DNA from 2 places in the Gordonia sp. PvP123 genome. Region 1 is predicted to be linked to the other one. Evidence: riboswitches for the same ligand, from Rfam matches in the RefSeq annotation. Region 1 holds a riboswitch; the other holds the start of a gene.

Region 1 (15,994 bases):
AGGGCGAGCACGATCAACAGGCCGAGCAACCACTGAGCCGGTGACCGACTCGACCGGCGCGAGTCGGCGGCACGGCCGTTCGAGGTCGTCATGATCGTGAATTTACCCGCTGTGAGTACATTCGGACGTCAGGCGGGTGCGGAGTTTCTCAGATAGTCCGCATGTTAGGTGACACATCTGCGACCCCACCTCCAGTCGCGGCAACCGTCACGAATCGCCCACCGCAGACGGGTCGTCGGGGGCTCGGCAGCAGTACTCGAGCCACAGCGCCGCGGCGACGAGGACCACGCCGCCGACGAGTCCGACGATGGCACCCGGCCGGTCATGGTCGGCGGCGGCCAGGTCGTGTTGCCCGAGCAGGAACGCCAGCAACCCCAGCCAGACTCCGACGGCGATCGCACCGAGGATCGCAGAAGCCTTGGCCAGGGCCAGCACTCGCGCCGCCGTGAGCGGATGAAGCTGCCCCCGCGCGCGACCCACGTCTCGGGATTCGACGCGGGAGCGGACGACGAAGGCGATGACGATCTCGAGTGCCGCAAGCACATACAGCACCACACCGGCGAGCAACGGCAACGGCGGGAAATCGGAGTAGTTGTACCGCACCAGGATCCACGCGACGACGGCGGTGACCGCCGCGATCGCGGCGAGATCGCGGACCCGGGTGGGTCCAAGACCGCTCTGCTCGTCGTCCTGATCCGGCCGCCGCGGCTCCGGCGCACTCACGAGTCGGCCCCGGTCAGACGGCCGACCGCGCGCACCGCATCCCGCTCGGTGGCGTCGAGCCCCGCGACGAGGTCGGCCACCGCACGGACACCCGCCGGGGTCCACAGGGTGGCGGCGGGCTCGATCTCCAGCCACGGCACGAGCACGAAAGCCCGTTGCACCGCACGGGGATGAGGCAGCGTCAGGTCCGGGTCGTCGGCGACCACGACGCCGCCCGCGTCGGTCACGGTGATCACATCGACGTCGAGAGTTCTTGGCCCCCAGCGAATGTCCCGGGTCCGTTCGGCCGCGCGCTCGAGTTCGAAACCACGCTCGAGCCAGTGCCGGGCATTGTACGGCCCCTCTACGACGAGCGTGATGTTGCGGAAGTCGTCCTGTTCCACCCCGCCCCACGGGGGCGTCGAATAGACGGCGGACACCGCGATCAGCTCGTCGGCGAAACCCTCGACGACCGAACGCAGATATGCCATCGGGTCACCGACGTTGGACCCCGCCGATAGGACCGCGCGGCTCATCGTGTTCCCTTGCGGGAACGACGGGTCACCACCGCGACGTCGTCGAAGGTCAACGGGATCGGCGCCGACGGTTTGTGCACGGTCACCTCGCACGCGCTGATGCGCTCGTCGGTCATGATCGAGTCCGCGACCTCCGCGCCCACCTTCTCGATGAGGTTGCGCGGTTCGCCCCCGACGATGTCCGCGACCTGCTGCGCGAGCGCACCGTAGTCGACCGTGTCGGCGAGGTCGTCGGACTCCCCGGCGGCCTGCAGGTCCAGCAACAGCACGACGTCGATGAAGAAGTCCTGGCCGTCGGCCCGCTCGTGGTCGAACACACCGTGATTGCCACGGACCTTCAGGCCACGCAGTTCGATCCGGTCAGCCATTCGATTCTCCTACCGGTGATGAGGTTCGGGAACCGCCGGCGCGCCAGGCCGCGGCAACCGCAACCGCGTCGCGGCTGCCGGCGACATCGTGGACACGCACGCCCCAGGCGCCGGCGGCGGCGGCGAGCGCCGACACGGATGCGGTGGCCGCATCACGCCCGGCGGGCGGGCGGTCCGCGCCGTCGCGGCTCAGCAGCGTGCCGAGGAAACGTTTGCGGGAGGCGCCGACCAGAACCGGGAAACCCAGCCCGGTGAAGGTGGGCAGCGCGTGCAGCAGGGCCCAGTTGTGTTCGGCGGTCTTGGCGAAACCCAGACCCGGGTCGAGGATCAGGCGGTCGGCGTCCACACCGGCCGACACCGCGGCGTCGACCTGGGCGAGCAGCTCCCCGCTGACCTCGGCGACCACGTCCCGATAACCCCCGACATCGCCGCTGCGGTGGGTGAACCGGCGGTCGGGGCTGTCGCCGGCCGGACGCCAGTGCATCAGGATCCACGGCACCCCCGCATCGGCGACGACCCGCGCCATGTCGGCGTCGGCACGCCCACCCGAGACGTCGTTGACGATCGCCGCGCCCGCCTCCACCGCTGCGGCCGCCACCGGCGCACGCATCGTGTCGACCGAGACCGCCACGCCGCGAGCGGCGAGCTCGCTGATCACCGGTACGACGCGCGCCGTCTCGAGTTCGGGATCGACCCGGACCGCACCGGGGCGGGTGGACTCGCCGCCGACGTCGATGAGGTCGGCACCCTGCTCGATCAATTCGAGTCCGTGCGCGATCGCCGCATCGGCATCCAGGTACCGGCCACCGTCGGAGAACGAGTCCGCGGTGACGTTGAGGACACCCATCACGAGGGTCCGGTGCACTCCCCCGCGAGCGAGGACCGGGTGCGCCGTCGTCACCGGGTGATCAGGTCGAGGGCTTCGCCGCGAGACACCGCACTGGTCTTGAAGATGCCGCGGACCGCGGACGTCGTGGTCGTCGCGCCGGGCTTGCGGATCCCCCGCATCGCCATGCACAGGTGCTCGGCCTCGATCACCACGATGACCCCGCGGGGTTCGAGCCTGCGCATCATCGCGTCGGCGATCTGACTGGTGAGACGTTCCTGGACCTGCGGGCGCTTCGCGTACAGGTCGACGAGCCGGGCCAGCTTCGACAGCCCGGTCACCCGACCGGAGGTACCGGGGATGTAGCCGACGTGAGCGACCCCGTGGAAGGACACCAGGTGGTGTTCGCAGGTCGAGTACATCGGGATGTCCTTGACCAACACCAGCTCGTCGTGGTCCTCGTCGAACGTCGTCGCGAGGACGTCGTCGGGCTCGGTGTAGAGACCGGCGAACATCTCGCGGTAGGCGTTCGCCACCCGGGTGGGCGTGCGGATGAGGCCCTCGCGGTCGGGGTCCTCGCCGACCGCGAGCAGCAATTCACGCACCGCGGCCTCGGCACGCGCCTGGTCGAACTCCGATCGAGGTCCGGCGAGTACGGCGTCCTGCCGCTCGTTGATGCTCATCCGGCCACTTTACGAACTCGGCCGCGAGTCGTCGTCATCGGCGCGGTGTCCCCACCCGTTGGTGTCGCCGTTGCGGCCCGGCCGCGGCTCGGGCTCGGGTGGCCAGCCGGGTGCCGACCAATCCCGCGGCGCACCGTAATCCGGACGCGTTCCACCGCCGTAGGACCCGCCCGATCCGCTGCGCCCCGCGCCCGGATCCGGGTACTGCGGGTTGGGGTAGTTCGGGTTCGGGTACTGGGGGTTGGGGTACTGGGGGTTCGGATACTGGGGTCCCGGATGAGCCGGCGGATACCCGTGGTCGGGGTACCGGGGTTCGGGATTGCCGCCCTGCGCCGGTGGTGTCGGTCCGCCCGGTGTCCCCGGTTCGGGGTACATCGGCGGATAGTTCGGGACCTGACCCGGGACCTGCGGGGCACCCGGGTAGCCGGCTCCCACCGGTTCGGGGATCTTGGCCTGCTCCGGCGGCGGCCACGGCTCGCCCCGTTCGATGGCGAGCTCGCCCGGGGTCTTCACCGGCGGCTTGTCGCTGGGGGTGCGCTCGCCGAAATCGTTGAAGGTGGTGATCCGCGGACGCTTGTCGACGTCGGAGAATATCTTCTCCAGGTCCTTGCGGGTCAGCGTCTCCTTTGCGAGGAGTTCGGTGGCGAGGACGTCGAGGGTGTCCCGATACTCGGTGAGGATGGCCCACGCCTCGGTGTGCGCGGCCTCGATGAGCCGGCGCACCTCGTCGTCGATCTCACTCGCGATCTCCGCGGAGTAGTCGGAGTGCGACCCCATGGACCGGCCCAGGAACGGGTCGCCCTGGTCCTGGCCGTAGCGCACCGCGCCCAGTCTGGAGCTCATGCCGTACTCGGTGACCATCGCACGCGCGATCTTCGTCGCCTGGTCGATGTCCGACGACGCGCCGGTCGTCGGCTCGTGGAACACCAGTTCCTCGGCGGCACGGCCGCCCATCGCCATCACGAGCCGGGCGATCATCTCCGAGCGGGTCATCAGGTCCTTGTCCTGCTCGGGAACGGCCAGCGCGTGACCGCCGGTCCGTCCGCGAGCCAGGATGGTGACCTTGTAGATCGGATCGAGATCCGGCATCGCCCACGCGGCCAGGGTGTGACCGCCCTCGTGGTACGCGACCACCTTGCGCTCGTGCTCGCTGATGATCCGGGACTTGCGGCGCGGCCCGCCGATGACCCGGTCGACCGCTTCCTCGAGCGCCTCCGCGGTGATCGTCTGCTTGTTCTCACGCGCGGTGAGCAACGCCGCCTCGTTGACGACGTTGGCCAGATCCGCGCCGGACATCCCCGGTGTCCGCTTGGCGAGACCGTCGAGATCGGCACCGGAGTCGATCGGCTTGCCCTTGGCGTGGACCTTGAGGATCGCCCGGCGACCCGCCATGTCGGGGTTGCCGACCGGGATCTGACGGTCGAAGCGGCCCGGCCGGAGGAGGGCCGGGTCGAGGATGTCGGGACGGTTGGTCGCCGCGATCAGGATGACGCCCGAGCGGTCGCCGAAGCCGTCCATCTCGACCAGGAGCTGGTTGAGGGTCTGCTCACGCTCATCGTGACCGCCACCGAGGCCCGCGCCGCGCTGGCGGCCGACCGCGTCGATCTCGTCGACGAAGATGATGCACGGACTGTTGTTCTTGGCCTGCTCGAACAGGTCGCGCACACGTGACGCACCCACGCCGACGAACATCTCGACGAAGTCGGAGCCGGAGATCGTGAAGAACGGGACGCCGGCCTCACCGGCGACCGCGCGGGCCAGCAGGGTCTTGCCGGTTCCGGGCGGGCCGAAGAGCAGCACACCACGCGGGATCTTCGCGCCCAGCGCCTGGTAGCGAGCCGGGTTCTGCAGGAAGTCCTTGATCTCGTAGAGCTCTTCGACGGCCTCGTCCGCGCCCGCGACGTCGGCGAAGGTCGTCTTCGGCATGTCCTTGGTGAGCTGTTTGGCCTTCGACTTGCCGAAGCCCATGACCCCACCGCGTCCACCGCCCTGCATACGGCTCATCACGAAGAAGAACAAGCCGAACAGCAGGATCATCGGAAGCACGAAGATCAGGATCTGCCACAGGACGGACTGCTCGTTGACGTTGGTCGTGTACGGGGTGCCGGTGCCCTGGACGGCCTCGAAGACCTGGTCGCCTGCCTGCGCCGGGTACTTGGCGCTGATCTTGTCGGCGTCGGCGTCGTTGACCTTGATCGGCGACTTGAGCTCGATCCGGAGCTGCTGCTCGCGATCGTCGATGCTGATGAACTTGGTGTTCTTGTCGTTGAGCTGCTGCAGTGCGACGGAGGTGTCGACGCCGCGGTACTCCCGACCGGAGTCGCTCATCACGCTCCAGCCCCAGAGGGCGAGCAGGATGAGCGCCAGGATGGCGAGGTTGCGGAAGACTGTCTTACGGTTCATGCCAGTTGGTGGGGGTCGAGCGGGCTCGCGGGTTCAGTCCCGGTGCCGACGCCGTTCCCATGTCCTTCCCGTCGACGTACACATTGAGGCTACCGGTCAACGATCACGCTGGTGAAACCGTTCCCTCCGCAGGTCGGGCGCGTGAGTCACGCGGGAAGTCGCGTCAGTGCGTGTACACCGACGGCTTCAGGCGACCGATGTAGGGCAGGTCGCGGTACCGCTCGGCGTAGTCGAGGCCGTACCCGACGACGAACTCGTTGGGGATGTCGAAACCGACGTCGGCGACCCTGATCGTGGAGCGCACGGCGTCGGGCTTGCGCAGCAGGGCGCACACCTCGAGGCTGCGCGGCGAACGCGTGGCGAGGTTCTTCATCAGCCAGGACAGCGTCAGGCCCGAGTCGATGATGTCCTCGACGATCAGCACGTCACGTCCCTCGATGTCGCGGTCGAGGTCCTTGAGGATGCGGACCACACCCGACGACGACGTCGACGACCCGTAGCTCGACACCGCCATGAACTCCATCTGCGACGGGATCGGGAGCGACCGCGCGAAGTCGGTCATGAACATGATCGCGCCTTTGAGGACACCGATCAGGACCAGATCCTCGTCGATGTCGGCGTAGCGCGACGCCACGGACTGGGCGAGTTCGGCGGTGCGCTGCTTGATCTCTTCTTCGGTGATCAGGACAGCGTCGATGTCAGCGGCGTACGGATCGGCAAACTGCACGGTTCCAGCTTGTCATGTTTTCCCGACGCCGCGACGAACGGGTACCTCGGCGGGGCCGGCAGCCGTCGATCAGAGAAATGATGAAAGGCGACCTGCGGTTTTTCCAAGAATCACCTGCTCACACCATTCATCTCCTTTCACACCGACATTTCGCGAAATTGCTATGCGGATAACAGTCACATAACAACTCATCACACGGGCACCATTTCGCGGGGATGCGTTTCGATGTGGATCAAGCGTCTGACATTCTCGAAAGCAGAGAGCTGAGCACCAGACCTCTGAATCCCCTCCCTTCTCACGCCCTGTCCTGTGTGGACAAGAAGGAGCATTAGTGTTCCCCACTTCGCGTACTCCCCTGCGCAAAAAACGCCTGAGCGCGATTCTGGTGCTGGTCACCGCTGTCGTCACAGCCTTTGCCGCGACGGCCGAAGCTGCACCTCAGCGGGCCCCGGCCGCGACATACGACGCGTCCTGGAATGCCTCGGCACTCACTCTCACCGTGCACAACGCATCGGTGAGCACGGACAACGGGAATCTGACGATCCGGGATATCGCCGGCGCGGAACTCTTCCGGATGCCGCTCACCTACCGCAACGAATTCCGACAGTTCCCGATCGACACCCGGACCGCGGGGAACAAGGTCACGCTCATTCCGTCGCGGGACGCCGCACGTTCGTCGGCGCTCAATCCGACCGAGGTCGAGAAATTGCGCGGCGTGGCTCGGCACAATGTCGCGGCTCCGCAGACGCGGCAGGAACGCGACGATCAGGCTCTCGAACGATTCCAGTCCCAACTCCGCACCGGCATATCGGTCGGGACATTGGTCGGAACGGTCGTCGGTGGAATCGTCGGCGGTGTGATCGGTTGCGTCATCGGACTCGTCGCCGTGGTGGTGGGCTGCCTCGTGGGCGTCGCGCCGGCAGCCGCGATCGGCGGCATCGCCGGCCTCGCACTGGGCGGTGGAGGCACACTGATCGGTGCCGGAATCCACTACTTCCAGACGATCAACTCGCCCTTCACGCCCCCGCGTCGATAGCCGCGGAACCCACGACGACGGTCCGTCTCACCTCGCGGTGAGGCGGACCGTCAGTGTGTCGCCGGACCGGATGACGACACGACGCACCCCGGGGTCGCCACCCACGGCGATCTGGGTCCGGTCGGCGGTGGCCGTCGCGTCCAGGAGGTCGGCGACGGCCGAGATGACCCGGTGGGTCGGTTCGGTCGCCCCGATGTCGAGCAGCCAGGCGCGCAGCACACGCGTCCGGATCGCCGGCGGCGCATCGAGCAGTGGCCCGATCGCCAGGCCGTCGTCGCGCCCGCACTCGGCCAGCACCCGGGCCGCCCAGTCGTCGAGCGCGTCGTTGTCGGCCCGAACCCCCGCGGCGGTACGACACAGCGCCTCGACGACCCCACCGTGCAACGTGTCCTCCAACAACGGGAGGACCTCGGAGCGCAGCCGGACGCGAGTGAATCGCGGGTCTCGATTGTGCGGGTCGTGGTGGGCAGCGAGTCCCAGTTCGGTGCACGCCGCCAGGGTCTGTTGTCTGCGGACCCCGAGAAGCGGCCTGCCCCAGGGGTTTTTCCAGACGCGCATACCGGCGATCGACCGTGCCCCGGAACCACGCGCCAACCCGAGCAGCACGGTCTCGGCCTGGTCGTCGGCGGTGTGACCGAGCAGAACCGGGCGGTCACCGCGGGCCGCGTCGAGCGCCGCGTATCGGGCGTCGCGCGCGGCGGCCTCGAGACCTCCGCGACGGCCGACCCGCACCGGCAGGACCTCGACTCGGGCTCCGAGAGCACTCGCCGCGTCGGCCGCGGTCCTCGCCACCTGGGCGGAGCCCGGCTGGAGCCCGTGATCGACGACCAGCGCGGTGACGTCGAGACCCGCGCCGACGGCCGCCGCGGTCAGCGCGAGCGAGTCCGGGCCGCCGGAGAGTCCCACGCAGACCTCGGAACCGAGCCGGTGAGCGGCCGCGAAATCCGCGACCGCCTTTCTCACAAGACCCGCTGAATCCATGCCCGCGGGTCGTCGATCTCGTTCGGCAGCGGCATCGTGTCCGGTGAGGTCCACACCGTGTTGAACCGTTCCATGCCGACGGCCTCGACCACCGCGTCGACGAAGGCCTTACCGCGGATGTACTGCGCGAGCTTGGCATCCATCCCGATGAGGGCCCGGATGAGTCGCTGCACCGGATTCTGCGGTGCGGTGCGTCGTTTGTCGAAGGCGGTGCGGATACGAGCCACCGACGGCACGTGCGCCGGACCGACCGCATCCATGACGTGATCGGCGTGCCCCTCGAGCAGGGTGCCGAGGACCATCATCCGCTGGAAGGCGGCATGCTGCTCCGGACTTTGCAGCAACTGCATCGCCCCGATCACGCCCTTCTCTCGCGGGCCGTCGGAACCCTTGAGCGCCTTGGTCATCCGCGTGACGATCTCGGTGGTCGACTCGCCGGCGTCGGAGGTGAGCACCGCGACGTTGTCCTGCATGTAGTCACGTAGCCACGGGTTGGCCGAGAACTGCACGCGGTGGGTGACCTCGTGGAGGCACACCCACAGCCGGAAGTCCGACGGGATCACCTTGAGCTGACGTTCGACGTTGATGATGTTCGGCGTCACCACCATCAGCACTCCGGGTTCGCCGGTCTCCGGATCAGGCGTGAACGGATCGTACTGACCGAGGATCGCGGTGGACAGGAACGCGAGCAGACCACCGGCCTGCAGTCCGCCGAATCGTGCCCCGAGTCCCGGGGAGCCCGCGTCGGCGGATTCCTCGTCGGAACCGAGCATCGATCGCATCGACAGGGAGGCGGCGTCGATCCAGCCGGCCCGGTCGAGGACCCGCGTGGTCGGTACGCGCAGGCCGTCGGCCAGACCCGTGACCCCTCGGACCGGGGCCTCGGCGCGGGTGGCGGCGTCGGCCAGTTCGGCGCGCGCCGCCTCGTAGGTGTACGCGGTCGTCTTCGGGCCGGGGCGGGCGAGTCGTTTCGCCGTGGACGCGGCCAGCGACCAGTCGATCTGCGAACCGATACCCGGTCGGCGTTCTCGCTCGACGGTGTCCTCGGCGCCCGATTCCGGCGGCGTCCCGGTCTCGGTCCCGGCTTCCGCTGCCGCCGGCCCGGCGATTCCTGACGTGATCATCGGCACCCGCACTCTCTCAGTTGACCCACCACCGCATCGAGGGCGGGTCGCGCGTCCGCCGGCGAGGTGCCGCCGGACATCAGGGCGAACGACAGCACGCGGCCGTCGACTGTCTGCACTATGCCCGTCAACGAACTGACCCCGGTCAGTGTTCCGGTCTTGGCACGTGCCCACCCCGCGCCCGGGTTGTCGGCGGCGTCGAACCGGTCGGCGAGTGTGCCGGTGCCACCGGCGATCGGCAGCCCGTCGAGCATCGGGCGCAGGGCCGGTTTGGCGGGACCACTCGCGGCCGTCATCACCGCGTCGAGCAGTTCCGGCGTGGTCCGGTTCGCGTAGGAGATCCCGGACGCGTCGTGCAGTGTCGTACCGGCCCACTGGCCCGGGAACTCCGACGAGAGCACCTGCTCGATCGCCTCGACCCCACCCGCGTGGGTCGGCTGCCCGCCGCGATGCACGGAGAGTTCGACGGCGAGCGTCTCGGCGAGCACGTTGTCGCTGTAACGGAGCATGTCGTTGACCCGGGTGACCAGCGGGGCCGACTGGACCTTCGCGATCACGCGCTCGTCGCCGGATCCGCTCGAGGCGGTACCGCGTACCTCGGTGACCGGCCCCTCGACACCGAGCGCGGCGGCCAGCGCCTCGCCGGCCATGATGCCGGGGGTCGCGGTGCGGGGCGAGTACTCGTCCAGCGGCTCCAGCCGGGCACCGTCGACCATCAGTGATTCGATCGGCGCGATGTCGCCGCCCTGGATGTCCCGCCGGTCCCAGGTGGTGTCCATCGTCGGCCCGGAGAACGCGCCGAGGTCGACGGCCACCGAGGTCACCGGGATCTCGGTCTCCTCGATCTGGCGCGCGAGGTCGGCGATGCGTCCCGGATCGGTGTAGAAGGTGTCGGTTCCGGCGGGCTGGGCGGACAGGGTGGGGTCACCCGCGCCCCGGAGGACGACCTGCCCGTTGCTGCCGGCCACCACCGTCGTCGTCAGTCGCTGATCGTGCGGCACGGCCTCGAGGACGGCGGCGGCGGTCAGGATCTTGGCGTTCGAGGCGGGAATGCGGGGACGGTCGGGGGTTCTCGTCCAGAGGACCTCACCGGTGAGCGAATCGCTGATCTTGCCGCTGAGCTCGCCCAGCGCGGGATTGCGCAGTGCGGGCGTGATCGCTCGCAGGACCCCTGGCGGCGTCGGCTCCGGCGCGGTGTCGACCACCGGGCCGATCCGCGGGTCGACGGCGACCGCGGCGGGTTGCGGCGGCACCCCGGGCGGGAGTTCCGGCTCCCGGTCGATGCGGAGCGCGATCACGACCGACGCCGTGGCGACGAGGGCCAGGATCACCACCGCGGTGATCGTCCACCACAGAAGTCTCCGACCGCGACGACCGCCGTTTCGGGTGGATGCGCCCACAAAGCCTCCGGGTCTCTCACGGTTCACGGTCGATGGAACGGGCCCGGATGTACGCACAACGAGGGGTACGAACATCGAGGTCGCCGGACCAACAGTATCGTTGGGACAGCGTGCGGGCGTTTCGGCCCGACGCGGCATCCCCGATCAAGACTGCCAGGAGGAACTGTGGAATTCGATGTGACCATCGAGATCCCCAAAGGTGGCCGCAACAAGTACGAGGTCGACCACGAGACGGGCAAGGTCTACCTCGACCGCTACCTGTACACCTCGATGGGCTACCCGGCCGACTACGGCTACATCGACGGCACCCTCGGTGAGGACGGCGACCCGCTCGACGCGCTGGTCCTGCTCCCCGAGTCGGTGTTCCCCGGCATCATCGTGCGGGCACGGGTCGTCGGCATGTACACGATGACCGACGAGGCCGGCGGTGACGACAAGCTCCTGTGCGTCCCGGCCAAGGACGTGCGCTGGGACCACATCAAGGACATCTCCGACGTGTCCGAGTACGAGCTGGGCCCCATCGCCCACTTCTTCGAGCACTACAAGGACCTCGAGCCCGGCAAGGAGGTCCAGCCGGGCGGGTGGGTCGGACGCGACCAGGCCGAGAAGGTCGCGCAGGAAGCGATCGACCGCCTCGCCTCGCATCCCGACGCGGCCAACGAGCCCTCGCGGGGCTGACGCTTCGCAACACACGAGAACGCCGGCAGCATCCGTCGAGATGCTGCCGGCGTTCTCGTCTGGTCACCGGAGTGGCTTCGACTCGGCGCCTCGACCTCGACGCGCTCCTTCGTCGCTTGCTCGGCCCGGCGGCTGCGCTCGGTGCCGGTACCAGCGGAGCGGACCGTCAGGCCACGCGGTGCCGCTGCTCGGCGAGAACCGGCAGGATCTGTTCGCGGATGCGCACTTCGGTGGCCGCGCCGTCGATCGGGACCAGGATCACCGCGTCGGCGACCTCGGCCGCGTAGATGTCGCGGACCAGCGTGATCAGTCCGTGGGTGGTCCCGATGTAGCGGATGGTCCCGGAGCTCGCCTCCGACGACGCGACCACCGCGTCAGCGGCCGCCGCACGCGCCGACGCGGCATCCGGCGCGACGGCCACCTCCACCTCCAGAGCGACAACGAATCTCGCTTGATCGTGGCTGCCGGCCCGGAGCAGGGAACGCGCCCGCTGCGCATCGCGAAGGGTCTCGCGTCGCACGACGATCGGAAATGTCTGTGCCAGTTCGTCTCCGGCGACGGCGACCTGAAATCCCGGCCGGCCGATGCTGATCGGGGCCGTCGGTGCGGATGTCGGTGCGGGGACCACGGTGCCGCGGTCTGCACGTGCGTCGAGTTCGATGGTCATCGTGTCACCCCTCGTTCGAGTTCGGTCGGATCGTCTGTTCGGTCAGTGCTTGCGGTCAGGGCGCGTAGCGCGTCGAGCAGCCGGTCGATGTCATCGGAGGTGGTTCCCGCGCCGAAACTCGCGCGAACCGCGCCGGCCGGATGACCGAGACGTCTGAGCAGCGGGTGGGCACAGAACCGGCCGTCGCGCACACCGATGCCGTGTTGTGTACTCAGATACTCCGCGACGACCCGCGGTGCGATGCCGTCGACGGTGAAGCCCGCGATGCCGACCCGATCGGTGGAGTCGGCGAAGATCCGCAACGGCCGCACCCCGTCGATCGCGGCCAGTCCCCCGTCGAGACGCTCGGACAGGCGCGCCTCGTGCAACCCGATCGCCTCCGGCCCGAGGTCGGCGAGTGCGCGACAGGCCCGGGCGATCGACACCGCGCCAAGCACGTTCGGCGATCCGGCCTCGTGGCGGGCGGCCCCGGTGTGCCAGGTGACCCCACCGGCACTCGGACCCAGGTCGACGTCGGCGGTCGCACCGCCGCCGGCAAGGTAGGCATCGGCGGCGTCGAACCAGTCCCGGCGGCCGATCAGGACTCCGGAGCCGAAAGGCGCGTATGCCTTGTGTCCGGAGAAGGCCAGGTAGTCGATGCCGTGACTGACGATGGACACGGGTCGGTGCGCGACGAGCTGCGCGGCGTCGACCAGGATGCGGGCCCCGTGCCGGTGGGCGATCGACGCGAGCCGGCCGATCGGCAGCACCTCGCCGGTGACGTTCGACGCCGCGGTGACCGCGAGCAGCGAGGCCGGCGCCGACGCGAGCTCGGCCTCGAGCGCGACCAGGGTGTCCTCGATGGTGTCGCAGGCCGGGACGACCCGGGCCCGGTTGCGACCGTCGCGCGGCGCGCACCACGGCAGCAAATTGGCGTGATGCTCGATGTCGAGCACCACGACGTCCCCGGGGGTGATGTGGGCGGCGAGGTTGATGGCGTCGGTGGTGTTGCGGGTGAAGACGACGGTGTCGTCGACCCGCCCGCGGACGAACTCGCGCACGGTCTCCCGAGCGGCCTCGTACCGGGCGGTCGTGACCTGCGACAGGTGGCCGGCACCGCGGTGAACACTCGCGTACTCGCCGAGCCCCTCGGCGACCGCGGCGGCCACCGAAATCAGTGCCGGCGCACTCGCCGCGTAATCGAGATTGACGTATCGCGTCGTCCCGCCGCCGGCCAACGGTACGGTCACGTCGGCGCCGACGACCGGGGCGAGACCGGGAACGGCCGGGCGCGCACGGTGGTCGAGACCGACGACGTGGGCATCGACAGACTCGTGGCCGACAGTTCTCGGTGCTGACAGGACAGCGGTCATGGCAGGAGCTCCTCTGAATTTCCGCGCTTGCCGCGTCCGGTCGGTACGCGGCCAGGTCGTCACCCGGAGCACCCCACCGCGGAGGAGGGTTGCCGACCAGCGAGCCGGGGCTTGTCACTGGCACTCATGACCTACGAACCAGAGTCGTCGATGTCGCGCAGACGTGTCAATTTTCACTCAGCGTGATCCGAAGTTAGGGCACACTTACCTGTAGCGTGTCAGGGGTGTCAGCGACTGATGTGTTCGTGTTGTCCCGCCCGCACGGCACCGTGCGGGGCCGGGGCGCCGTCCGGGGTTTCACCGATGTCGATGCGGCCTCGGCCGCGCTGCGTTCCGGCGAGATCGGCGCGCTGACCGGCGCGATCCCGTTCGATCTCGCCGACCCGGCCGCGCTGGTGGTGCCCGAGGTCTTGGACCTCGACGACGCACCGCTGGCCGGCGGACCGCCGCTGTCGCGAATCCCGCTGTCGACCACCCTGCACCCCACCGCGGATGAACACCGCGAACGGGTGGCGCATGCCGTCAAACGCATCGTCGCCGGCGACGTCGGCAAGGTGGTCCTCGCCCGCAGCGTCGACATCGTGCTCGACCGAGAGGTCGCGCCAGGCGAACTCCTCGATGCCCTCGCGGGCGGGAACGCCGGGCACAATGCATTCGGCGTCGACCTCGGCGCGGCCACCGGCTCCGGGTCGTGGTTGTTCGGTGCGAGTCCCGAAGTGCTGCTGCGGAAGTCGGGATCGGTCGTCACCTGTCACCCGTACGCGGGGTCGGCGCCCCGATCGCCGGATCCGGTCGTCGACCGCGCGGTCGCCGACGGATTGTTCTCCTCGGCCAAGGATCTCGCCGAACACGCGTTCGTCGTGGATCATCTGCGGGACCGGCTGTCGCATCTGTGCGACGACGTCGACGCGCCGTCGACCCCGCAACTGCAGTCGACCGGAGAGGTCTGGCATCTCGCCACCCCGATCCGCGCGACGCTCCGCGACCCCGCCACCACCGCACTGGATCTCGCGCTTCTGCTCGGACCAACCCCCGCGGTGTGCGGCACACCGAGTGATGTTGCGGCACAGATCATCCGAGAGGTCGAGGGGGAACGCGGCTTCTATGCGGGAGCCGTCGGCTGGTGCGACGCCGCCGGCGACGGCGAGTGGATGGTGACCATCCGGTGCCTCGAACTCGAGGCAGATCGTCGCAGCCTCCGCACGTGGGCCGGGGGCGGCATCGTCGAACACTCCGATCCCCAGGGCGAGCTCGAGGAGACCGCGTTCAAACTCCGGACGGTGTTGAACGCGTTGGGGATCGACAGCCTCGACTAGCCGCGTCCGGGCCGCGCCGGCTCAGCCCAGCGCCTGGTCCAGATCCCCGAGCAGGTCGTCGACCCCTTCGAGCCCGACCGACAGCCGCACCACCGAGTCGCTGAGGCCGATCGCCGCGCGTCCGTCGGGTCCCATCGCACGATGCGTGGTGGTCGCCGGGTGGGTGATCAGCGACTTCGAGTCACCCAGATTGTTGGAGATGTCGACGATCTGCAGGCCGTTGAGCACCTCGAAGGCGCGCTTCTTGCCGTCGATGCCGTCGTGGTCGTTGAGCTCGAAGGTCACCACGGTGCCGCCGCCCGACATCTGCGACTTCGCGAGATCGTACTGCGGATGTGATTGCAGAAACGGGTATTTCACCCACCGCACGCGCGGGTCGGCCTCGAGGAACTCGGCGATCCGGAGCGCGGAGGACACCGAGGCGTCGACGCGTAGGCGCAGTGTCTCCAGACCCTTCACCAGCGTCCAGGCGTTGAACGGACTCAGCGCGGGACCGGTGTGGCGCATCAACTGCTGGACCGGCCCGTCGATGTACTCCTTGGCGCCGAGCACGGCGCCGCCCATGACGCGGCCCTGTCCGTCGATGTGTTTGGTGCCCGAGTACACGATGACGTCGGCGCCAAGATCGAGACCACGCTGCAGCAACGGCGTGGCGAAGACGTTGTCCAGCACCACCTGTGCGCCCGCGGCGTGCGCGAGTTCGGAGACCTTCACGACGTCGACGAGGCTCTGCATCGGGTTCGACGGCGTCTCGAAGAACACGGCGTCGGTGGGCTTGGACAGCGCCCGCTCCCACTGTTCGAGGTCTTCACCGTCGACGAATTCGGTCTCCACACCCCACCGCGGCAGGATCTCGTTGCACACGACGAAGCAGGAACCGAACAGGCTGCGTGCGGCGACGAGCCGGTCACCGGCCTTGAGCAGCGCCCCGAGTGCGACGAACACCGCGGCCATACCGCTCGCGGTCGCGAAACACGCTTCCGCACCCTCGAGTTGACGCAGACGCTCCTGGAACATCTCGACGGTCGGATTGCCGTAGCGCGAGTAGACGAATCGCTGGTCCTCCCCGGTGAAGGCACGTTCAGCCGCCTCGGCGGAGTCGTAGACGTAACCGCTCGTGAGGTAGAGGCCCTCAGAGGTCTCGTGGAATCCGGAGCGCGACAATCCACCGCGTACCGCGATGGTGTCGGCCGAC
Region 2 (15,994 bases), on a different contig from region 1:
GGGGTTCTCGTCCGCCGTTTCACCACGCTGCCGCTGACGGTCACCACCTGACGCAGGGACAGGCCCGCACTCCGAGGGAACCGATCCGGCGCTCGATACGTCGAAGAGAGACCGAGGACGACCGGACGGTCGCCGGATCGGCTCTCGCACATCGAACGGAGTTCCCCATGGCCCGCGCCCTGTTGTTTCGGCTGCTGTTGACGTTCGCGGTGAGTGTGCTCGCCTGCCTTCTGGTCTTCACCCCGGCCGCGGCAGCACCCACCACCGACACCCAACGGATCACGATCATCCTGACCTCCGACCAGCAGCACAACGGCGCCGTTGCCTGGACCGACGCGGACGGCCGACTGCGGACACAGTCCGATGTCCCACTTCTGCAACGGGATTCGGAGGGCAACTGGACGGCGTCCCTGGTGTACACGAGAGCCGCGGGCGATGTGCCGGTCGACGCCCTGTTCCAGTCCGGCGGTCGCCTCTCCCGATGCGAGATCCGGATCGACGGCGAGCACGTCGCCGACCACACCGCAGACGGCCCGCGCCCCACGAGCTCGTGTCGCACCGGTTGATCCCGGCGCTGTGCACCCCCCGGCTCGATCCACTCCCGACCGCGTCGACGAGAGGAATGGCCGCCGCGGCCGTACGCTTGCTCTCGTCATGAGCACCAGAACAGAGCGGATCGACCCGCCGGAGCGGCTGCGGGTCTTGGAGATCCGGCATGCGGAGTCCGAGCCGCCGGGCGCATACGGGCCCGCGTTGTACGACACCACCGAGACGACCACGCTACGGATCTGGCGCGAGTCCGCGTCGGTCGATCTGACGTGTTTCGACGCCATCGTCGTTCTGGGCGGCGCGATGGGCGTGGGTGACGCGGGCCGTATCCCATGGATCGGCGACGAACTCGACCTGTTGCGTCGAGCCCGGGACCGGGGAATGCCCATCTGGGGCGTCTGCCTGGGTGCGCAGATGCTGGCCGCGGCGCTCGGCGGCGAGGTGTCCACCGCTGACGCACCGGAACTCGGCGTGCACCGCGTGATCCTGAACGACGCGGGTATGGCCGATCCGGTGTGGGGCGGCGCGGTCACGGCACCCACACCTCGCGAGATCGACACCGTGCAGTGGCATTTCGACACCTTCACCCTGCCGCCCGGGGCGACACTGCTCGCATCGTCGGAAACCTGCGTCGCTCAGCTGTTCCGCGTGGACAACTGCTACGGCGTGCAGTTCCACCTCGAGGCCGGCGGCGAGCTCGTCGGCGACTGGCTGTCACATCCGGATTCGCGGTCCTCGGTGGTCGAGGTACTCGGCGAACCCGCCACCGATCGGTTCGCCGCCGACGCGGCGGCCACCGAGAGCGTGACCGCACCGATGGCGGATGCGGTGATGCGGCGATGGCTGCACGAGGTCGTCGGCAACGGGCTCTCCCGCTGGTAACGTGCGGCCGATGACCTCGACGTGGACTCGTCGTACCGCGTGCGCTCTCGTCGCCGTGCTCACCTTCGGGCTCGTGGGCCTGGTCGTCGGTACCGAGCCCGCGGTCGCCGTCCCGCTGCCGGCCCCGCCGCCACCGGCCATCACCACTCCGGCCACCGAACACTGCCCACACAAGGTCGCGACGCCGCCCGCCGTCGACGAATCCGAGGTCGTCGCGCCCGGTTCGCCGACCCCCACTCCCCTGCCGGTTCCGTCGCCGGCCGTCGGCGGTGACGAACTCGCCGGCTGCGGCGTCGTCGCCGATCCCGCCGCGGGACCTGTTCCGCCGCGCCTGACCTCGGCCGGCTGGTTGATCGCCGACCTCGGGTCCGGGCGGGTCATCGCCGCCAAGGACCCCCACGGCCGTTACCGGCCGGCATCGACGATCAAGGTGCTGCTCGCCCTCGTCGTCCTCGACGAACTCGACCTCGCCGCACGCGTCGAACCGACCCCCGAGGACTGGACCGCCGAGGGCGACTCCTGCGGTATGGGGCCCGGGGGCGTCTACACCGTGCGCGATCTGCTCACGGGCCTGTTGCTGGTGTCGGGAAACGACTGCGCGCACGCCCTCGCGCGTCAGCTCGGCGGCGTCGACGCGGCTCTGGAGAAGATGAACGATCGGGCGGCACTGCTCGGCGCGCAGGACACGCGAGCGGCGAGCCCGTCCGGCCTCGACGCCGCCGGGATGTCGTCGTCACCCTACGACCTGGCGCTGTTCTTCCGCGCCGCACTGGCCGAACCGACGTTCCGCGAGATGATCACGCTGCGCACCTACCGCTTTCCGGGATATCCGCGGCGCCCCGACGTGCCGGGCGACAAGGATCACCCGGCCTACGACATGTACAGCACCAATCGCCCTCTCCTCGACGGTTATCCGGGGATCATCGGCGGCAAGACCGGTTACACCGACGACGCGCGCAAGACGTTCGTCGGAGCCGCCGAACGGGACGGCCGGACGGTGGTCATCGTGCAGATGTTCGGCCTGTCCCTCGACGGCGACCTGTATTGGGATCAGGCCGCGTCGATGTTCGACTACGGATTCCGGACCGACCCCACCATCTCCGTGGGCCACCTCGTCGAACCGTCGTCGCCGGAGCGGACGTCGTCACCGGACGGGGCGTCGTCGTCACCGCCTGACCCACAGACCGAGAAGCGAGCCACGGCAACGGGTTCCGATCGAGCGTCGTCCACTTCCGTCCAGGTTCTGATCGGACTCGTGGCCGCGCTCGTGGCGGTGATCCTGCTGCTGCTCGGCCTGCGACTCGCCGGCCGGCGCTGACTCTCTGCACGAGATCCCGGCTCGGACCGGCCCGGACCGGGTGTCAGCGTCGCCGGAGGACTCCGACGAGCGCGGCGACTGCCGCGCCCACACCGGCGGCGGCCGCGAGCGCACCGGCCCGGGGCGCCGGGTTCACCTCGACGGTCGGCGAGATCACCACCGGCCGCCGGAGTTCCGCGTCGGGCTCCTCGACCACCTGATACGAGCTGTTGATGGGGTCGGTCGCACACCAGGCGGTGGCGTACAGGACGATCCGCGACGCCAGATACGCGAAGACGAAGACACCGAGGATCGGGCCGAACGCAACCCCGGCCGGGGAACTGAGGACCGACTGAAGGTACAGTCCACCAAGCGATTTCATCAGCTCGAAGGCGATCGCGATGATCAAGCCGGCCTTCATCGCGTGTGTCATGGGCAAGGGCACCAACGGAAGCCGCGCGAGCACGAAGGTGAAGAGCAGCCAGCTGGCGACGACGGACACGAGGATGGCGACCGCCCGCACCACGACCGGGGCCCACGACGCGTCGTCGAGTCCGACCCAGGAGAGCATCGTGGTGGTGAGGCCGCTGTTGCCGAGGGTCGTCAGCGCCATCGTCACAGCGAAGGCGATACCCAGCAACGCGAACGTGAGGAGGTCCCACACCTTCGACAGCACGGGGTTGCGGTCGACGCGGCCTCCGTACATCTCGGTGAAGGCCACCCGGACGCCGGAGATCCACCCGATCCCGGTGAACGCGGCACCGATCAGCCCGACGATCCCGACCGCGGCGCGCGAGGAGATCGCGGAGTCGATGACCTCACTGAGTTGCTCACCCATCTTGCCCGGCGCGGCTTCGACGATGGCCTTCTGCAGGTCCTCCAGCAACTGGGGCTGATTGGCGAGCACGAAGGCCGCCACCGAGAACACCACCATGATGATCGGGACGAGCGCGAGGATGCCGTTGAAGCTGATGGCTGCGGCGTACACGTTGCCGCGCCGATCGTTGTAGCGCTCGACGGTCTGCACCAGATGCTCGACGGCGGGCCACTTCTCTCGCGCCGCCGCGAAGGCCGCCTTGCCCTTGTCGACGGTCGACTTCCCGGTGTCCACCGCCGACTTCGCAGTGTCCACCGGCGATTTCGCGGTGTCCACCGGTGATTTCGCCGGGTCTGGCGCGGAGGTCATGAATGGCCTTCCTGGTCGGAGCGCGGGGACCGGCCGTCCCTGTTCGGTCCCGGTACGGGCGTCCTGCGGGTCCGGTGTCACCGGCCAGGCGCCAGGAACCCCACCTTGTCATAGACAGATGCCAGCGTCTCGGAGGCGACGGTCCGAGCGCGGGCCGCGCCCCGGGCCAGGACGGCGTCGAGTTCGGCCGGGTCCGACAGGTATTCGTCGACGCGCCCCCGTAGCGGGGTCACGAACTCGGCGAGCACCTCCGCGGTGTCGACCTTCAGATCGCCGTAACCCTTGCCCTCGTACTTGGCGACCAGATCGTCGACGCCGACGCCGGACAACGCCGACTGGATGGTCAGGAGGTTGGAGACGCCCGGCTTCTCGGCGACATCGAACCGGATCTCCGATCCGGTGTCGGTGACGGCGGAGCGGATCTTCTTCGCCGAACGCTTGGGGTCGTCGAGCAGGTTGATCAGACCCTTGTCGGTCTCGGCGGACTTGCTCATCTTGGCGGTCGGGTTCTGCAGGTCGTAGATCTTGGCGAATTCGGAGACGATGTGCGCCTGCGGCACCTTGAGCACCTTGCCGAAGCGGGAGTTGAAGCGTTGCGCGAGATCGCGGGTGAGTTCGAGGTGCTGCCGCTGATCCTCCCCGACGGGCACCCGGTCGACTCCGAACGCCAGGATGTCGGCGGCCATCAGGATGGGATAGGTGAACAGGCCGACACCCGCCGCGTCGACGCCCTGCTTCGCCGACTTGTCCTTGAACTGGGTCATCCGGCTCGCCTCGCCGAAGCCGGTGATGCACGACAGGACCCACGTCAGCTGTGCGATCTCGGGGATGTGGGACTGGACGTAGATGGTGGAACGCTCGGGGTCCACGCCGACGGCGAGCAACTGGGCAACGCTCAGACGGGTGCGGTCGGCCAGGACCTTCGGCTCGAACGGCACGGTCAGCGCGTGCATGTCGGGGATGAAGTAGAACGCGTCGAAATCGTCCTGCAACGCCACCCACTGCCGGACGGCGCCGAGATAGTTCCCGAGGTGGAAGGAATCGCTGGTCGGCTGGATGCCCGACAGCACACGCGGGCGGGTCGGCACCGCACCGGCCGACGGGTCTCCGGTGCGCTCTGCGTCGCTGGTCATGACGCCCAGTTTGTCAGATCCCGTCACTCGTACCGCACGGTGACCGGCGCATGGTCGGACCAGCGGAGGTCGTATGCCGCGGCACGTGCGACCTCGGCCTTGGTCGCGCGGCCGGCCAGCATCTTGTTGGTGAGCTGGTAGTCGATACGCCACCCGGAGTCGTTGTCGAAGGCTTTTCCGCGCCACGACCACCAGGAGTAGGGACCGGCGTCGTCGGGGAACAGCTCGCGCATGACGTCGCGCCACCCGGCCGCCAGCAGATCGGCCACCCACGCACGCTCATGTGGCAGGAAACCGGGGCTCTTCAGATTGCCCTTCCAGTTCTTGATGTCCGCCTCGGCGGGCGCGATGTTCCAGTCGCCACCGACGACGACATGCCGGCGACGACGGACGAGCCGGCCGAGATGGTCGCCGAACTCGGCCATGAACCGGACCTTCTCGTCATGTTTGGCGATGTCCTTCTCGGCGTCGGAGAGCGCGGCCCCCTTGGGGAGGTACAGGCTCGCGGCGGTCAACGGCCCCAGATCGGTGTCGAGGTCGACCTCGACATAACGCCCGAGTTCGTCGAACTCGGCGCTCCCGAACCCGACCCGCACCGCGGCGGGCTCCCCCCGGGTGAGCACGCCGACGCCCGCGTGGCCCTTCACGGCCGACTCGCTCATCGTGAGATGCCAGCCCTCGGCCAACGCCGGCGCCAGGGCGTCGCGGGCGAGTTCCGCACTGGCCCGGACCTCCTGCAGCAGGACCACGTCCAACCCGGACCCTTCCAGTCCGGCCTGATCGAGCCAGGGCAGGAAGCCGCGGTTGGCCTCCGACCGATGTTTCACCGCTGCGCGGATTCCGTTGACGTTCACCGTGGAGATCGTGAGTGGCACGGGGCCACATCCTACGGACCGGGTCGGACAGCCCCGGCCGGCCGTGGCCGCGGCGCACACGGCCAGATAGAGGTAAGGCAACCCTTGTGCGGACACCCTAAGATATGTAAGCATTGCCTAATCCAGGCACGAAGGTGAGTCCGAAGATGTTCGTTTGCATATGCCGCGCCGTGACGGTCGACGAGGTCCACGCACACTGCGACGCAGGTGCGTACACCGTCGATGCGATCAGCGACCGATGCGGCGCGGGCGAAGGCTGCGGAACCTGCCTGGACCAACTGCACGACATCCTGAGCGAAAGGGCGTCAACCGCGACGACCGCTGCATGACCTGACAGCCGACCCGACGAACCTCGCGCGACACGACGCGCGGGGGGTTTTGTCGTGTTACGGTTCGACCGGACATTCACGGCGAACCGGAGGCTGACACATGCGTGGCGACGACGAGGTCATCGAACTGCTCAACGAACAGCTCACCAGTGAGCTCACGGCGATCAACCAGTACTTCCTGCATGCGAAGATGCAGCAGAGCTGGGGGCTGACCGAGATCGCGGCCAAGACCCGGGCCGAGTCGATCGAAGAGATGACGCACGCCGAGATCCTGACCGATCGAATCCTGTTCCTCGATGCCCTCCCCAACTACCAGCGCCTGCTGCCGCTGCGCATCGGACAGTCGATCCGCGAGCAGTTCGAATCGGATATGGCGATCGAGGTCGAGGTCGTGGAACGACTCCGCCCCGGAATCGCGTTGTGCCGGTCCAAGGGTGACATCACGAGTGCGAACCTCCTGGAGCAGATCCTCGCCGACGAGGAAGAACACATCGACTACCTCGAAACCCAGCTCGAGCTGATCAACAAACTCGGCGAGCAGCTCTATCTCTCGAAGACCATCGCCACACCGCCGACCAACAGCTGACCCACGCGTTCGACGACGAGGGCCGACCGGAACTCTCCGGTCGGCCCTCGTCGTCGAACAGAGGACTTCGCTCGGTCAGGATCCGACCGGCCGGCGCCGCGACGTCGCAAGGGCCACCACGGTGACCGCGATGCCGGCCAGCGCGAGCAACACCCCGACGACCGACGGTGCGAGATACCCGTAGCCTGCGCTGACCACCACACCACCGAGCAGCGCGCCGGCCGCGTTGGCGATGTTGAGTGCCGAATGGTTCAACGCGGCGGCCAGGGTCTGCGCGTCAGCAGCCACATCCATCAGCCTGGTCTGCAGCGCGGGCAGCATCGCCGTACCGGTGAGCGCCACCATGTACGTGAGAAACAGCGCTGCCCAGGCGTTCTCAGCCAGCACCGCGAACGCGCCGAGCGATAGGGCGCTGGCGGCGAGGCCACCGAGGATCGCCACCGACACGCTGCGGTCGGCGATGTAGCCGCCGACGAAGTTGCCGGTCACCATGCCCAGTCCGTACAGCATGAGCGCGAAGGGCACGACCGACACCGACAGCCCGGTGTCAGTGGTCAACGCCGAGTTCAGATACGTGTAGAACGCGAACATCCCGCCGAATCCGACGGTCCCGATGACGAGGGTGAACCAGACCTGGGACCGCTTGAGTGCACCGAGCTCGGTGAGCGGATCGGTGGTCTTCATCCCGGTGAGCGCCGGAAGGGCGCGCATCAGTGCGATGACGGTGGCGACCCCGATGACGACGACGATCGCGAACGCCGACCGCCAGCCGAAGGTCTCCCCGAGCCAGGCGGCGGCCGGCACGCCGAACACGTTGGCAACCGACAGACCGAGCATCACCTGCCCCACGGCCTTGGCGCGATTCCGCGGGCCCGCGAGGTGAGCGGCGACCAGCGCCGCGACGCCGAAGTAGGCGCCGTGCGGCAGACCGGCCACGAACCTCGCCACCAGCAGCAGCCCGTAGTCCGGCGCGAGAACCGTGGCCAGGTTGCCCACGGTGAACGCCACCATCAAACCGATGAGCAACGTGCGTCGAGACATCCTCGCGGTGAGCGCCGCGATCAGCGGAGCCCCCACCACCACACCCATCGCGTACGCCGAGATGACATGTCCGGCAGTCGGTTCGGACACTCCGAGCGAGCCGGCGATGTTGGGCAGCAGACCCATCGCGACGAACTCGGTCGTACCGATCCCGAAACCGCCGAGCGCGAGGGCGAGAATCGTCCAGCGACGTACCCGGCGGGACACGCCGACCGAGACGGCCCCCTCGGGACGGTGGACCTCCGGAGCGGCGAGCCGATCCGTCAGCGAGACGTCGGCCGGGGCATCGGTGGTGGAAAGAGCGTCAGACACGGTTGATGCCAACCGTGTCCGGGAGGCCCTGATTCCGGACCCGGCGGTGAGTTCATTCACACCCCCCTGCCCGCGCGGTCATCGCATCGGCCGGGTCGCGGTCGGGCGCCGCGACCGTGCGCCCCGGATCAGCTGCCGGCCTCGGCGCCGCCCCCGGACCCGTCTCCCGCCGGGGCCGTGTCGGCCGCCTCGGGGTCGTCTCCGGGCGGCTCGTCCCCCGCCGGTTCCTCCCCCGCCGGTTCCTCCCCGGCCGGTTCGTCCCCGGACAGCTCGCCCGACGACGGATCGGTGGCGGCCGGGACCTCGTCGCGGACGGGCGCCGGGGCGGGATCCTCGTCGGGCGCCTCGACACCGCTCGCGTCGTCGGTGCCGGCGGGTCCCCCGGGAGTGTCGGCGGTCGGGTCGGCCGGGGCCGGTGACGGCACCACCGAGTCGTCGGATCCGGTGGCCGGTTCGACCCGAACCGGTTCGATGGCGTCACCGCTTGCGGTCGCGAGCCTCGAGAACGTCGACGACCGCAGACTCGACGCATCCGCCGCGAGAACCGTGACGGTGCCGGCCTGTGGCGCCACCGGTCCGACGATCGTTCCCGCCCAGTACCGCACGAAGTTCACCGGGAGCAGGACGATGCTGCGGAGGCTCGCGGCAAGGGCGGTGGCCCCGTCGACGAATCTCGCCGGCGACAGCGTCAGGATCCCCTGCAGGATGTCCTCGAAGACGAACAGATCCGGCAGATAGGCGCCATACCCGAGCTTCGGCAGCGGGGGCAGGAGGTCCTGCACGAGCCGGATCACCGGCTGCAGGTTCGCGAGTTCGATGCCGTACGGCAGGTCGATCGTCGGACGACCGGACAAGAAGTCCCCGATGTCGCCGGAAAACCCCAGATCGCGCGCCCACCCCTGAACGAGTTCGGCGAATGCGGAATCGGCGGTGACCACGCACACCGCGGTCCCCGGATCGCAGCGAACGGTCCGCCCGTCGTTCCACGTCGATGTGCGCGGATCCCGATACATCTGGAACGGATAGAGGTTGTGCTTGGTGAAGTAGCCGAGCAGGCCGTCGATCGCGCCGATCGGGTCGTGGATCGGATCCGGCAGGTCACAGATGGGATCGCCATCGATGCAGACCGACACCACCCGGCCCTCGAGGTCTCCGAACCCGCCGTCGGTCTCGGACGCACCTCGTGCCCCTGCCATCGTCAGACCCGGGATGATCCCGATCAACGACAACTCGATACCGCGGCCGGTCTTGTCGCCGGAGCGGCGGGGATCCGCGTACAGCTCGCCGGAGACGTTCCCCGTCACGATGTCCACCAGAACCGGATTGCCCTGCTCGTCGAGCATGACGTCGCCGTTCTCGTCGGTCGCGACGACCTGCTCGACGTTGCGACCGTTCCCGATGTCGGCGAGTACGTCCCCGGCGACACGGGCACCCTGCGAATAGCCTGCGACCACGATATCGGCGCCTGCTCCGCATCGTTGCTGATAGCCGGCGATCGCCGACGCCGTCGCACTCCTGCCCTGTCCGGTGCTGTCGTCGTATCCGGCGGCACCGAGTGGCCAGAGCGTGGTCGGGTAGTCGACGTGGATCACGTCCTTGGGCGCGGCGAGATAGGGACTCCCCGGGTCGTCCTCGATGACCACCTCGCCGTTCTGCACCGTCGGCACCTTGCCGGTGTAGCGCTGCTTCACACCGACGAGATGGGCGCTCTCCGGGTCGTTGGTCCCGGCCACGATGATGACCGCGCCCGAGTCGCTGCATTCGGCGGCCGTCGCGGGAGGGGCCCCGGACAGGCTGAGAGCTGCCGCGACCGCCAGGGCGGTCAGAGCGGCGATCGTGAGCGAGGTCCGTCGGGTTCGGAGACGAGCGATCGCGGCCATGGGGCGCTCCTGTGCGAACCCGGACCACCCGATCGGAATCCTCCGACGCAGCCGGGGCTGGTCCGAACGCTAGATCCGCGACGGTGAAACCGACAGCACGCTGAGGGACGCTAACGACCGTGACCTGGCACGATACATCTGACCACACGTGATTTCACTCGGTCGGAGGACAGCTCATGCCACCTTCGGACCGCGCTTGGAAAGTGTTGGACGCGGCCTGACCGGGACGGTTCTCCGGCACTCACATCCGTGTTATATCCTTGTCGCCAGGTCATGAGCATCAGCGTCAAGCCCCGGCTGGCTGATCGGCAACCCTCCATCCGCGGTGGGGTGCTCCGGGTGATGACCGGGTTGTGGGATCGCAGCGACGATCCCCGGCAAGCGCGGGTCCGAAGGTCGGACCCCACCAGGGTCGAGTTGGCCCTGCCGACCGTAGAAAGTGATCAATCGCCATGTCTGATGCCCCTGACGGCACTTCCGCCGACGGCACCTCCCCAGTGGACAACTGGAGCTTCGAGACCAAGCAGATCCACGCCGGACAGGCCGCCGATGCGGTGACGAACGCGCGGGCGCTGCCGATCTACCAGACGACGTCGTACGTCTTCAACGACACACAGCACGCCGCGAACCTCTTCGGGCTCGCCGAGCCGGGCAACATCTACACCCGCATCATGAATCCGACCCAGGATGCCGTCGAGCAGCGGATCGCCGCACTCGAGGGTGGCGTCGCCGCGCTGCTCGTGGCATCAGGCCAGGCCGCGGAGACCTACGCGATCCTCAACATCGTCGAGACCGGCGGCCACGTGGTGTCGAGCCCGCGCCTGTACGGCGGCACCTTCAATCTCTTCAATTACACGCTGCCGAAGCTGGGCGTCGAGGTCACGTTCGTCGACGATCCCGAGGATCCGGCGTCGTGGCAGGCCGCGGTCAAGGACAACACCCGCGCGTTCTTCGGTGAGTCGATCTCCAACCCCAACAACGAGATCCTGGACATCCCCGGCATCTCGGAGGTCGCCCACCGCAACGGCGTACCGCTGATCATCGACAACACGGTCGCCACGCCGTACCTGATCAATCCGCTGGCCCACGGGGCCGACATCGTCGTGCATTCGGCCACCAAGTACATCGGCGGCCACGGCACGGCGATCGGCGGCGTCATCGTCGACGGCGGGACCTTCGACTGGCGTGTCCAGCGCGACGGGAAAGACCTGTTCCCCGGTTTCACCACCCCGGACCCCAGCTACCACGGCGCGGTCTTCGCCGACCTCGGGGCGCCCGCGTTCGCACTCAAGGCCCGCGTGCAGTGGCTGCGTGACACGGGTGCGGCCATCGCACCGTTCAACGCGTTCCTCCTCGCGCAGGGCCTGGAGACCCTGAGCCTGCGCATCGAGCGCCATGTCGCCAACGCGCAGAAGGTCGCCGCCTTCCTCGAGGGCCACGGCCAGGTCGAGTCGGTGGCGTACGCCGGCCTGGAGTCCTCCCCCTGGTACAAGCGCGGCCAGGAACTGGCCCCCAAGGGTCAGGGCGCGATCATCGCCTTCGAGATCACCGGCGGCGTCGACGCCGGCAAGAGGTTCGTCGACGCGCTCAGCCTGCACAGCCACGTCGCCAACATCGGCGACGTGCGCTCGCTGGTGATCCACCCGGCCTCGACCACGCACAGTCAGTTGACCCCCGAGGAGCAACTCGCCGCGGGCGTGACCCCCGGACTGGTCCGACTGGCCGTGGGCATCGAGGGAATCGACGACATCCTGGCCGACCTCGAACAGGGATTCGCGGCGGCCAAGTGAAACAGGTGAGGCAGCTTTGTCGGTGAGTATCGACCTGAACGCGACAGCGTCTGATCAGCCCGATTGGGAGTCTCTCCCGGACGGGGAACTCGTCGGCATCCCGATCGGATCGCTGCCTCTCGACAGCGGAGCACGGATCGACGACGTCACCCTGGCGTTCCAGCGCTGGGGGACGTTGTCGCCGTCCCGCGACAACGTGATCCTCACTCTTCATGCGCTGACGGGTGACTCGCATGTCACCGGCCCCGCCGACGCCGACCACGACTCGGCCGGATGGTGGGACGGGTTGATCGGGCCCGGGCAGGCCATCGACACCGACGAGTGGTGCGTCATCTCCGCCAACGTCCTCGGGGGATGCAAGGGGTCCACCGGCCCGGGTTCCATCGCCCCCGACGGCCGTCCGTGGGGTTCGCGTTTCCCGCAGATCACCGTCCTCGACCAGGTCCGCGCCGAGGTGGCACTCCTCGATCGCCTCGGAATCACCAGCGTCGGTGCGGTTCTCGGCGGGTCGATGGGTGGCGCGCGCGCCCTCGAGTGGGTCATCGAGTACCCCGACCGGGTGCGCAGTGCACTCGTCCTCGCCGTCGGCGCCCGCGCGACCGCGGACCAGATCGGTATCCAGTCCGCTCAGATCGCCGCGATCAAGGCCGACCCGGACTGGCGCGGTGGCGACTATCACGGCACTGGACGAACCCCGTTGCAGGGCATGGGAATCGCTCGTCGAATCGCCCATCTCATGTACCGCAGCGAGCCCGAGCTCGACAGCCGATTCGCGAACGACGCCCAGGGCGACGAGAATCCGCTGACCGGCGGGCGCTACGCGGTGCAGAGCTACCTCGACCATCAGGCGTCGAAGCTGATGTCGCGCTTCGACCCGGCGAGCTACGTCGTCCTCACCGAGGTCCTCAACCATCACGATGTCGGGCGCGGTCGCGGCGGAGTCGCCAAGGCGCTCAACGCATGCACCGTTCCGGTGATCGTCGGGGGAATCGACTCCGACCGCCTCTACCCGATCCGGCTCCAGGTCGAACTCGCCGAGGAGCTGGGCAACTGCGTCGGCGGCCTCCAGGTCGTCCACTCCGACACCGGTCACGACGGCTTCCTGACCGAGTTCGACGCCATCAGCGATCTGCTCAAGCGCACAGTCGAACTCGCGCGACGCGACGCCTGAGGGCGTCCCGATCCGGCCGTCGGCGACCTCTCGTCAGCGCGGCGCGGGAACCGTGGGCACCGGACTGCTGGGCTGAGGCGACGGCGGGATCTGCGGTGCCGACTCCCCGCCCCGATCAGCGGGCTGCCCTGAGTCGGGCACCGACGGCGCCTGGGTCGCCCCCTGGGCGCGCGTGCTGCTCGGCCGTGCCGAACCGGTGCGCGGAGACTCCGGCGTCGGCGTCGTATACGTCGGAGGCGGCGGCGTGGGCGCGGCGCTCGGCGGGAGGAAACCCGGCGGCAACAGTTCCGGCGGGATCGTCGGCGTCGATCCGGGCGGGAACGGCAACTCCGGCCACGGGAACGGCGACAGCGTGCGGGTGCTGGTGCTCGTCGACGGGCGCGTCGGCGGCAACTCCGTGGTCGCCCAGGCCGGCGGATCGTTCCAGCCGGTCTGCGGCATGGGCTGTTGGGTCGGGACAGGGGCCACGACGGTCGGCTCGACGGGCTCATCCGGAATCCGGGTGATCGGCTGCGAGGGGGGCCTCGGGGCGACCGGCGGGTCGCTGTCACTGGTTGCCGCGGCCGGTGGCACGCTGCTGCTGACCGAGGGCTGCGGATCAACGGCCGGACGATCCGCGAATGACGAGCTCACCGCGTAGATCGTCATGAGCGTGGCGGCGATGACGGCTCCGGCGACCGCGATGGGTGTCGCGGAGAGCCACTCACGTTGCGGTTTTCCGCCGATGAACGCCAGACGCGCTGCGCCCGAATAACTCTGGAGCGCAAGCAGGGCTGCGCCGGTGGCCACGACCAATTCCGGAGCGGTCGGACCGACAACTTCCAGATCATGCCCAGATGCGATCGTGCGCACCGCGGGAAGGTTGGCGAGGCCGCCGATGAAGATCACTGCGTCCGGCCGTACGCCGCGCGATCGTGCGGCGTCGATGTACCGGGTGAACACCTCTCTCGCGTCCCGGATCATCGGCTCGATCGCCTGCTCGACATGCGCCGCCGACAGCGTCACGCGCCCCGCGCCCGCCGAGACCGCCACCACGGACTCGGCCGCGGACGACGTCCCGCCGTAGGCGATCTCTTCCTTCGCGGTCCGGCAGGCGCTGCGCAACTCGCTGCGATCGGCCCGGGTGCGGCCGGCTTCACCGAGGGCCGGGTTGTCCGCGGTCAGCTGGTCGACGATGGATCGGTCCAGGCGACGGCCGCTCAGAACCGTCGAGTGTTCGGGATTGCCGATCCGGCCCTCGCGGGGGTCGACGGTGTAGAGAGACATACCGGTGTCGCCGCAGTCGACGACGACCGCGGCGGTGAAGCGGTCGACCTCCCCGGTGTCGGCGAGGTAGGCCAGAACGGCCTCGTCCTCGCCGGCGAGGCGAACCTGGCGGCGGGGGCCGCTGCCCCTCGAACGCAGTTGTCGGCGCTGACTGCCCGTGCGTGCGGCCACCCCGATGGGTCCCACCCTCGTCGCGGACTCGCGGGCCGCGGTCAGCATCACGTCGATCCCGGCGTTGACGCGACCGGCGGCATCGAGACCGTCGGTGGGGTCGACGTCGATGACGCGTGAGTCGACCACACTGCGCCCGAGATCGTCACGCGTCAGGAGGACGTAGTGGATCATGCCAGCACCTGCTGACACGCCCATGGACGTCACTTCGCTCACGGTGTCGTCGGTTGGTGATGCAGTGATACAAACTCCAGCGGTCGGTGCGTCTGCGGCAGGGCAGCGGAAAGTGCCTGGTCGAGCGGACGACTGGCCGTCAGGTCACGCTCAGGTCTCTATTGTAATCAATCCGTGCCCAAAGAGTCGATCGACGCCGCCAGCCACAGCATCACACCGCCGACCGTCGCCATCACCGTGACGTCGAACGTCTTACCCCTGACCTGCAGCAACCCGGCTTGCGACGAGGGAATGAACGCTCGTAGCACGGCGCCGACGAGGAGCGCCGCCCCGAAGACGAACGACCCACGCCGCCAGCGATCGAACATCACGAGCAGTGCCGCGACGAGCACACCCACCATCACCAGCAGATACGGGAGTTGGACGAGCATCTCCCGAAGGCGGGTGCGGTCGGCGGAAGCGCGGGTCCGGCCTCCCGGGCGGGAGTTGTCGACACCACGCGGCTGGGAGTGAGCGGACTCACTCGGGCGCTCGTCTCGGGTCACGCGTCGCCGCCACCCCCGGAGGCGAGCGTCTGCTCCGCGCGTTCGACGACGTTGACGAGCAGGAACGCTCGCGTCAGCGGTCCCACGCCGCCGGGGTTCGGTGACACGTGGCCGGCGACGTCCCAGACGTCGGGATGTACGTCGCCGACGAGACGACCCTCGTCGGTGCGGCTGACCCCCACGTCGACCACCGCGGCACCTGGCTTGACCATGTCCGCGGTGATGAGGTGCGGCACACCCGCGGCGGCGACCACGATGTCGGCGCGTTCGATCTCGGACGCGAGATCGGTGGTCCCGGTGTGGCACAGGGTGACCGTGGCGTTCTCGCTGCGGCGGGTGAGGAGCAGACCGATGGGCCTGCCGATGGTGACGCCGCGCCCGACGACGGTGACCCGGGCTCCGGCCAGCGGGACGTCGTAGCGGCGCAGCAGGTGGATGACGCCGCGCGGGGTGCAGGGCAGCGTCGATTCCTTGCCCAGGACCAGCCGCCCGAGATTGATCGGGTGGAGTCCGTCGGCGTCCTTGAGCGGATCGATCCGCTCGAGCGCGGCGTTCTCGTCGAGGTGCCGGGGCAGCGGCAACTGCACGATGTAGCCGGTGCAGGCCGGGTCCGCGTTGAGTTCGTCGATCGCGGCGTTGAGCTGTTCGGTCGTGGCGTCGGCCGGGAGATCCTTGCGGATCGAGGCGACGCCGATGCGCGCGCAGTCGGCGTGCTTGCCCTTGACGTAGGAGTGCGAACCCGGGTCATCGCCGACCAGAACGGTGCCGAGACCAGGGGTGACACCCGCCAGCCGGAGCTTCTCCACC

What was found. Region 1 has a riboswitch for S-adenosylmethionine ahead of ABIC25_RS08595 (aminotransferase class V-fold PLP-dependent enzyme). Riboswitches for the same ligand answer to the same signal wherever they lie in the genome.
Region 2: it holds a riboswitch for S-adenosylmethionine, as region 1 does, so the genes downstream of both, ABIC25_RS04500 (bifunctional o-acetylhomoserine/o-acetylserine sulfhydrylase) here and ABIC25_RS08595 (aminotransferase class V-fold PLP-dependent enzyme) in region 1, are expected to answer to the same signal.

Annotation. Positions count from the first base shown of each region.
Region 1 covers NZ_JBEPPN010000004.1:147,837-163,830, forward strand. The annotation lists gene ABIC25_RS08525 (DUF6779 domain-containing protein) at 1-92, opposite strand, end outside; gene ABIC25_RS08530 (DUF3180 domain-containing protein) at 208-723, opposite strand; gene folK (2-amino-4-hydroxy-6-hydroxymethyldihydropteridine diphosphokinase) at 720-1,238, opposite strand; gene folB (dihydroneopterin aldolase) at 1,235-1,606, opposite strand; gene folP (dihydropteroate synthase) at 1,599-2,453, opposite strand; gene folE (GTP cyclohydrolase I FolE) at 2,504-3,115, opposite strand; gene ftsH (ATP-dependent zinc metalloprotease FtsH) at 3,125-5,518, opposite strand; gene hpt (hypoxanthine phosphoribosyltransferase) at 5,682-6,245, opposite strand; gene ABIC25_RS08565 (DUF8020 domain-containing protein) at 6,577-7,281, shown strand; gene tilS (tRNA lysidine(34) synthetase TilS) at 7,309-8,244, opposite strand; gene ABIC25_RS08575 (Rv3626c family coenzyme F420 biosynthesis-associated protein) at 8,241-9,386, opposite strand; gene dacB (D-alanyl-D-alanine carboxypeptidase/D-alanyl-D-alanine endopeptidase) at 9,383-10,786, opposite strand; gene ABIC25_RS08585 (inorganic diphosphatase) at 10,952-11,464, shown strand; gene ABIC25_RS08590 (hypothetical protein) at 11,631-12,131, opposite strand; gene ABIC25_RS08595 (aminotransferase class V-fold PLP-dependent enzyme) at 12,128-13,483, opposite strand; SAM riboswitch class IV at 13,502-13,615, opposite strand; gene ABIC25_RS08600 (isochorismate synthase) at 13,723-14,799, shown strand; gene ABIC25_RS08605 (O-succinylhomoserine sulfhydrylase) at 14,821-15,994, opposite strand, start outside.
Region 2 covers NZ_JBEPPN010000002.1:355,267-371,260, reverse strand. The annotation lists gene ABIC25_RS04555 (cytochrome P450) at 1-51, shown strand, start outside; gene ABIC25_RS04550 (hypothetical protein) at 168-566, shown strand; gene ABIC25_RS04545 (type 1 glutamine amidotransferase) at 655-1,431, shown strand; gene ABIC25_RS04540 (D-alanyl-D-alanine carboxypeptidase family protein) at 1,442-2,749, shown strand; gene ABIC25_RS04535 (YhjD/YihY/BrkB family envelope integrity protein) at 2,793-3,914, opposite strand; gene trpS (tryptophan--tRNA ligase) at 3,992-5,047, opposite strand; gene ABIC25_RS04525 (exodeoxyribonuclease III) at 5,071-5,922, opposite strand; gene ABIC25_RS04520 ((2Fe-2S)-binding protein) at 6,069-6,251, shown strand; gene bfr (bacterioferritin) at 6,352-6,837, shown strand; gene ABIC25_RS04510 (MFS transporter) at 6,913-8,190, opposite strand; gene ABIC25_RS04505 (cutinase family protein) at 8,319-10,070, opposite strand; SAM riboswitch class IV at 10,340-10,460, shown strand; gene ABIC25_RS04500 (bifunctional o-acetylhomoserine/o-acetylserine sulfhydrylase) at 10,523-11,860, shown strand; gene metX (homoserine O-acetyltransferase MetX) at 11,877-13,031, shown strand; gene ABIC25_RS04490 (Hsp70 family protein) at 13,065-14,642, opposite strand; gene ABIC25_RS04485 (DUF3017 domain-containing protein) at 14,810-15,073, opposite strand; gene ABIC25_RS04480 (bifunctional methylenetetrahydrofolate dehydrogenase/methenyltetrahydrofolate cyclohydrolase) at 15,184-15,994, opposite strand, start outside.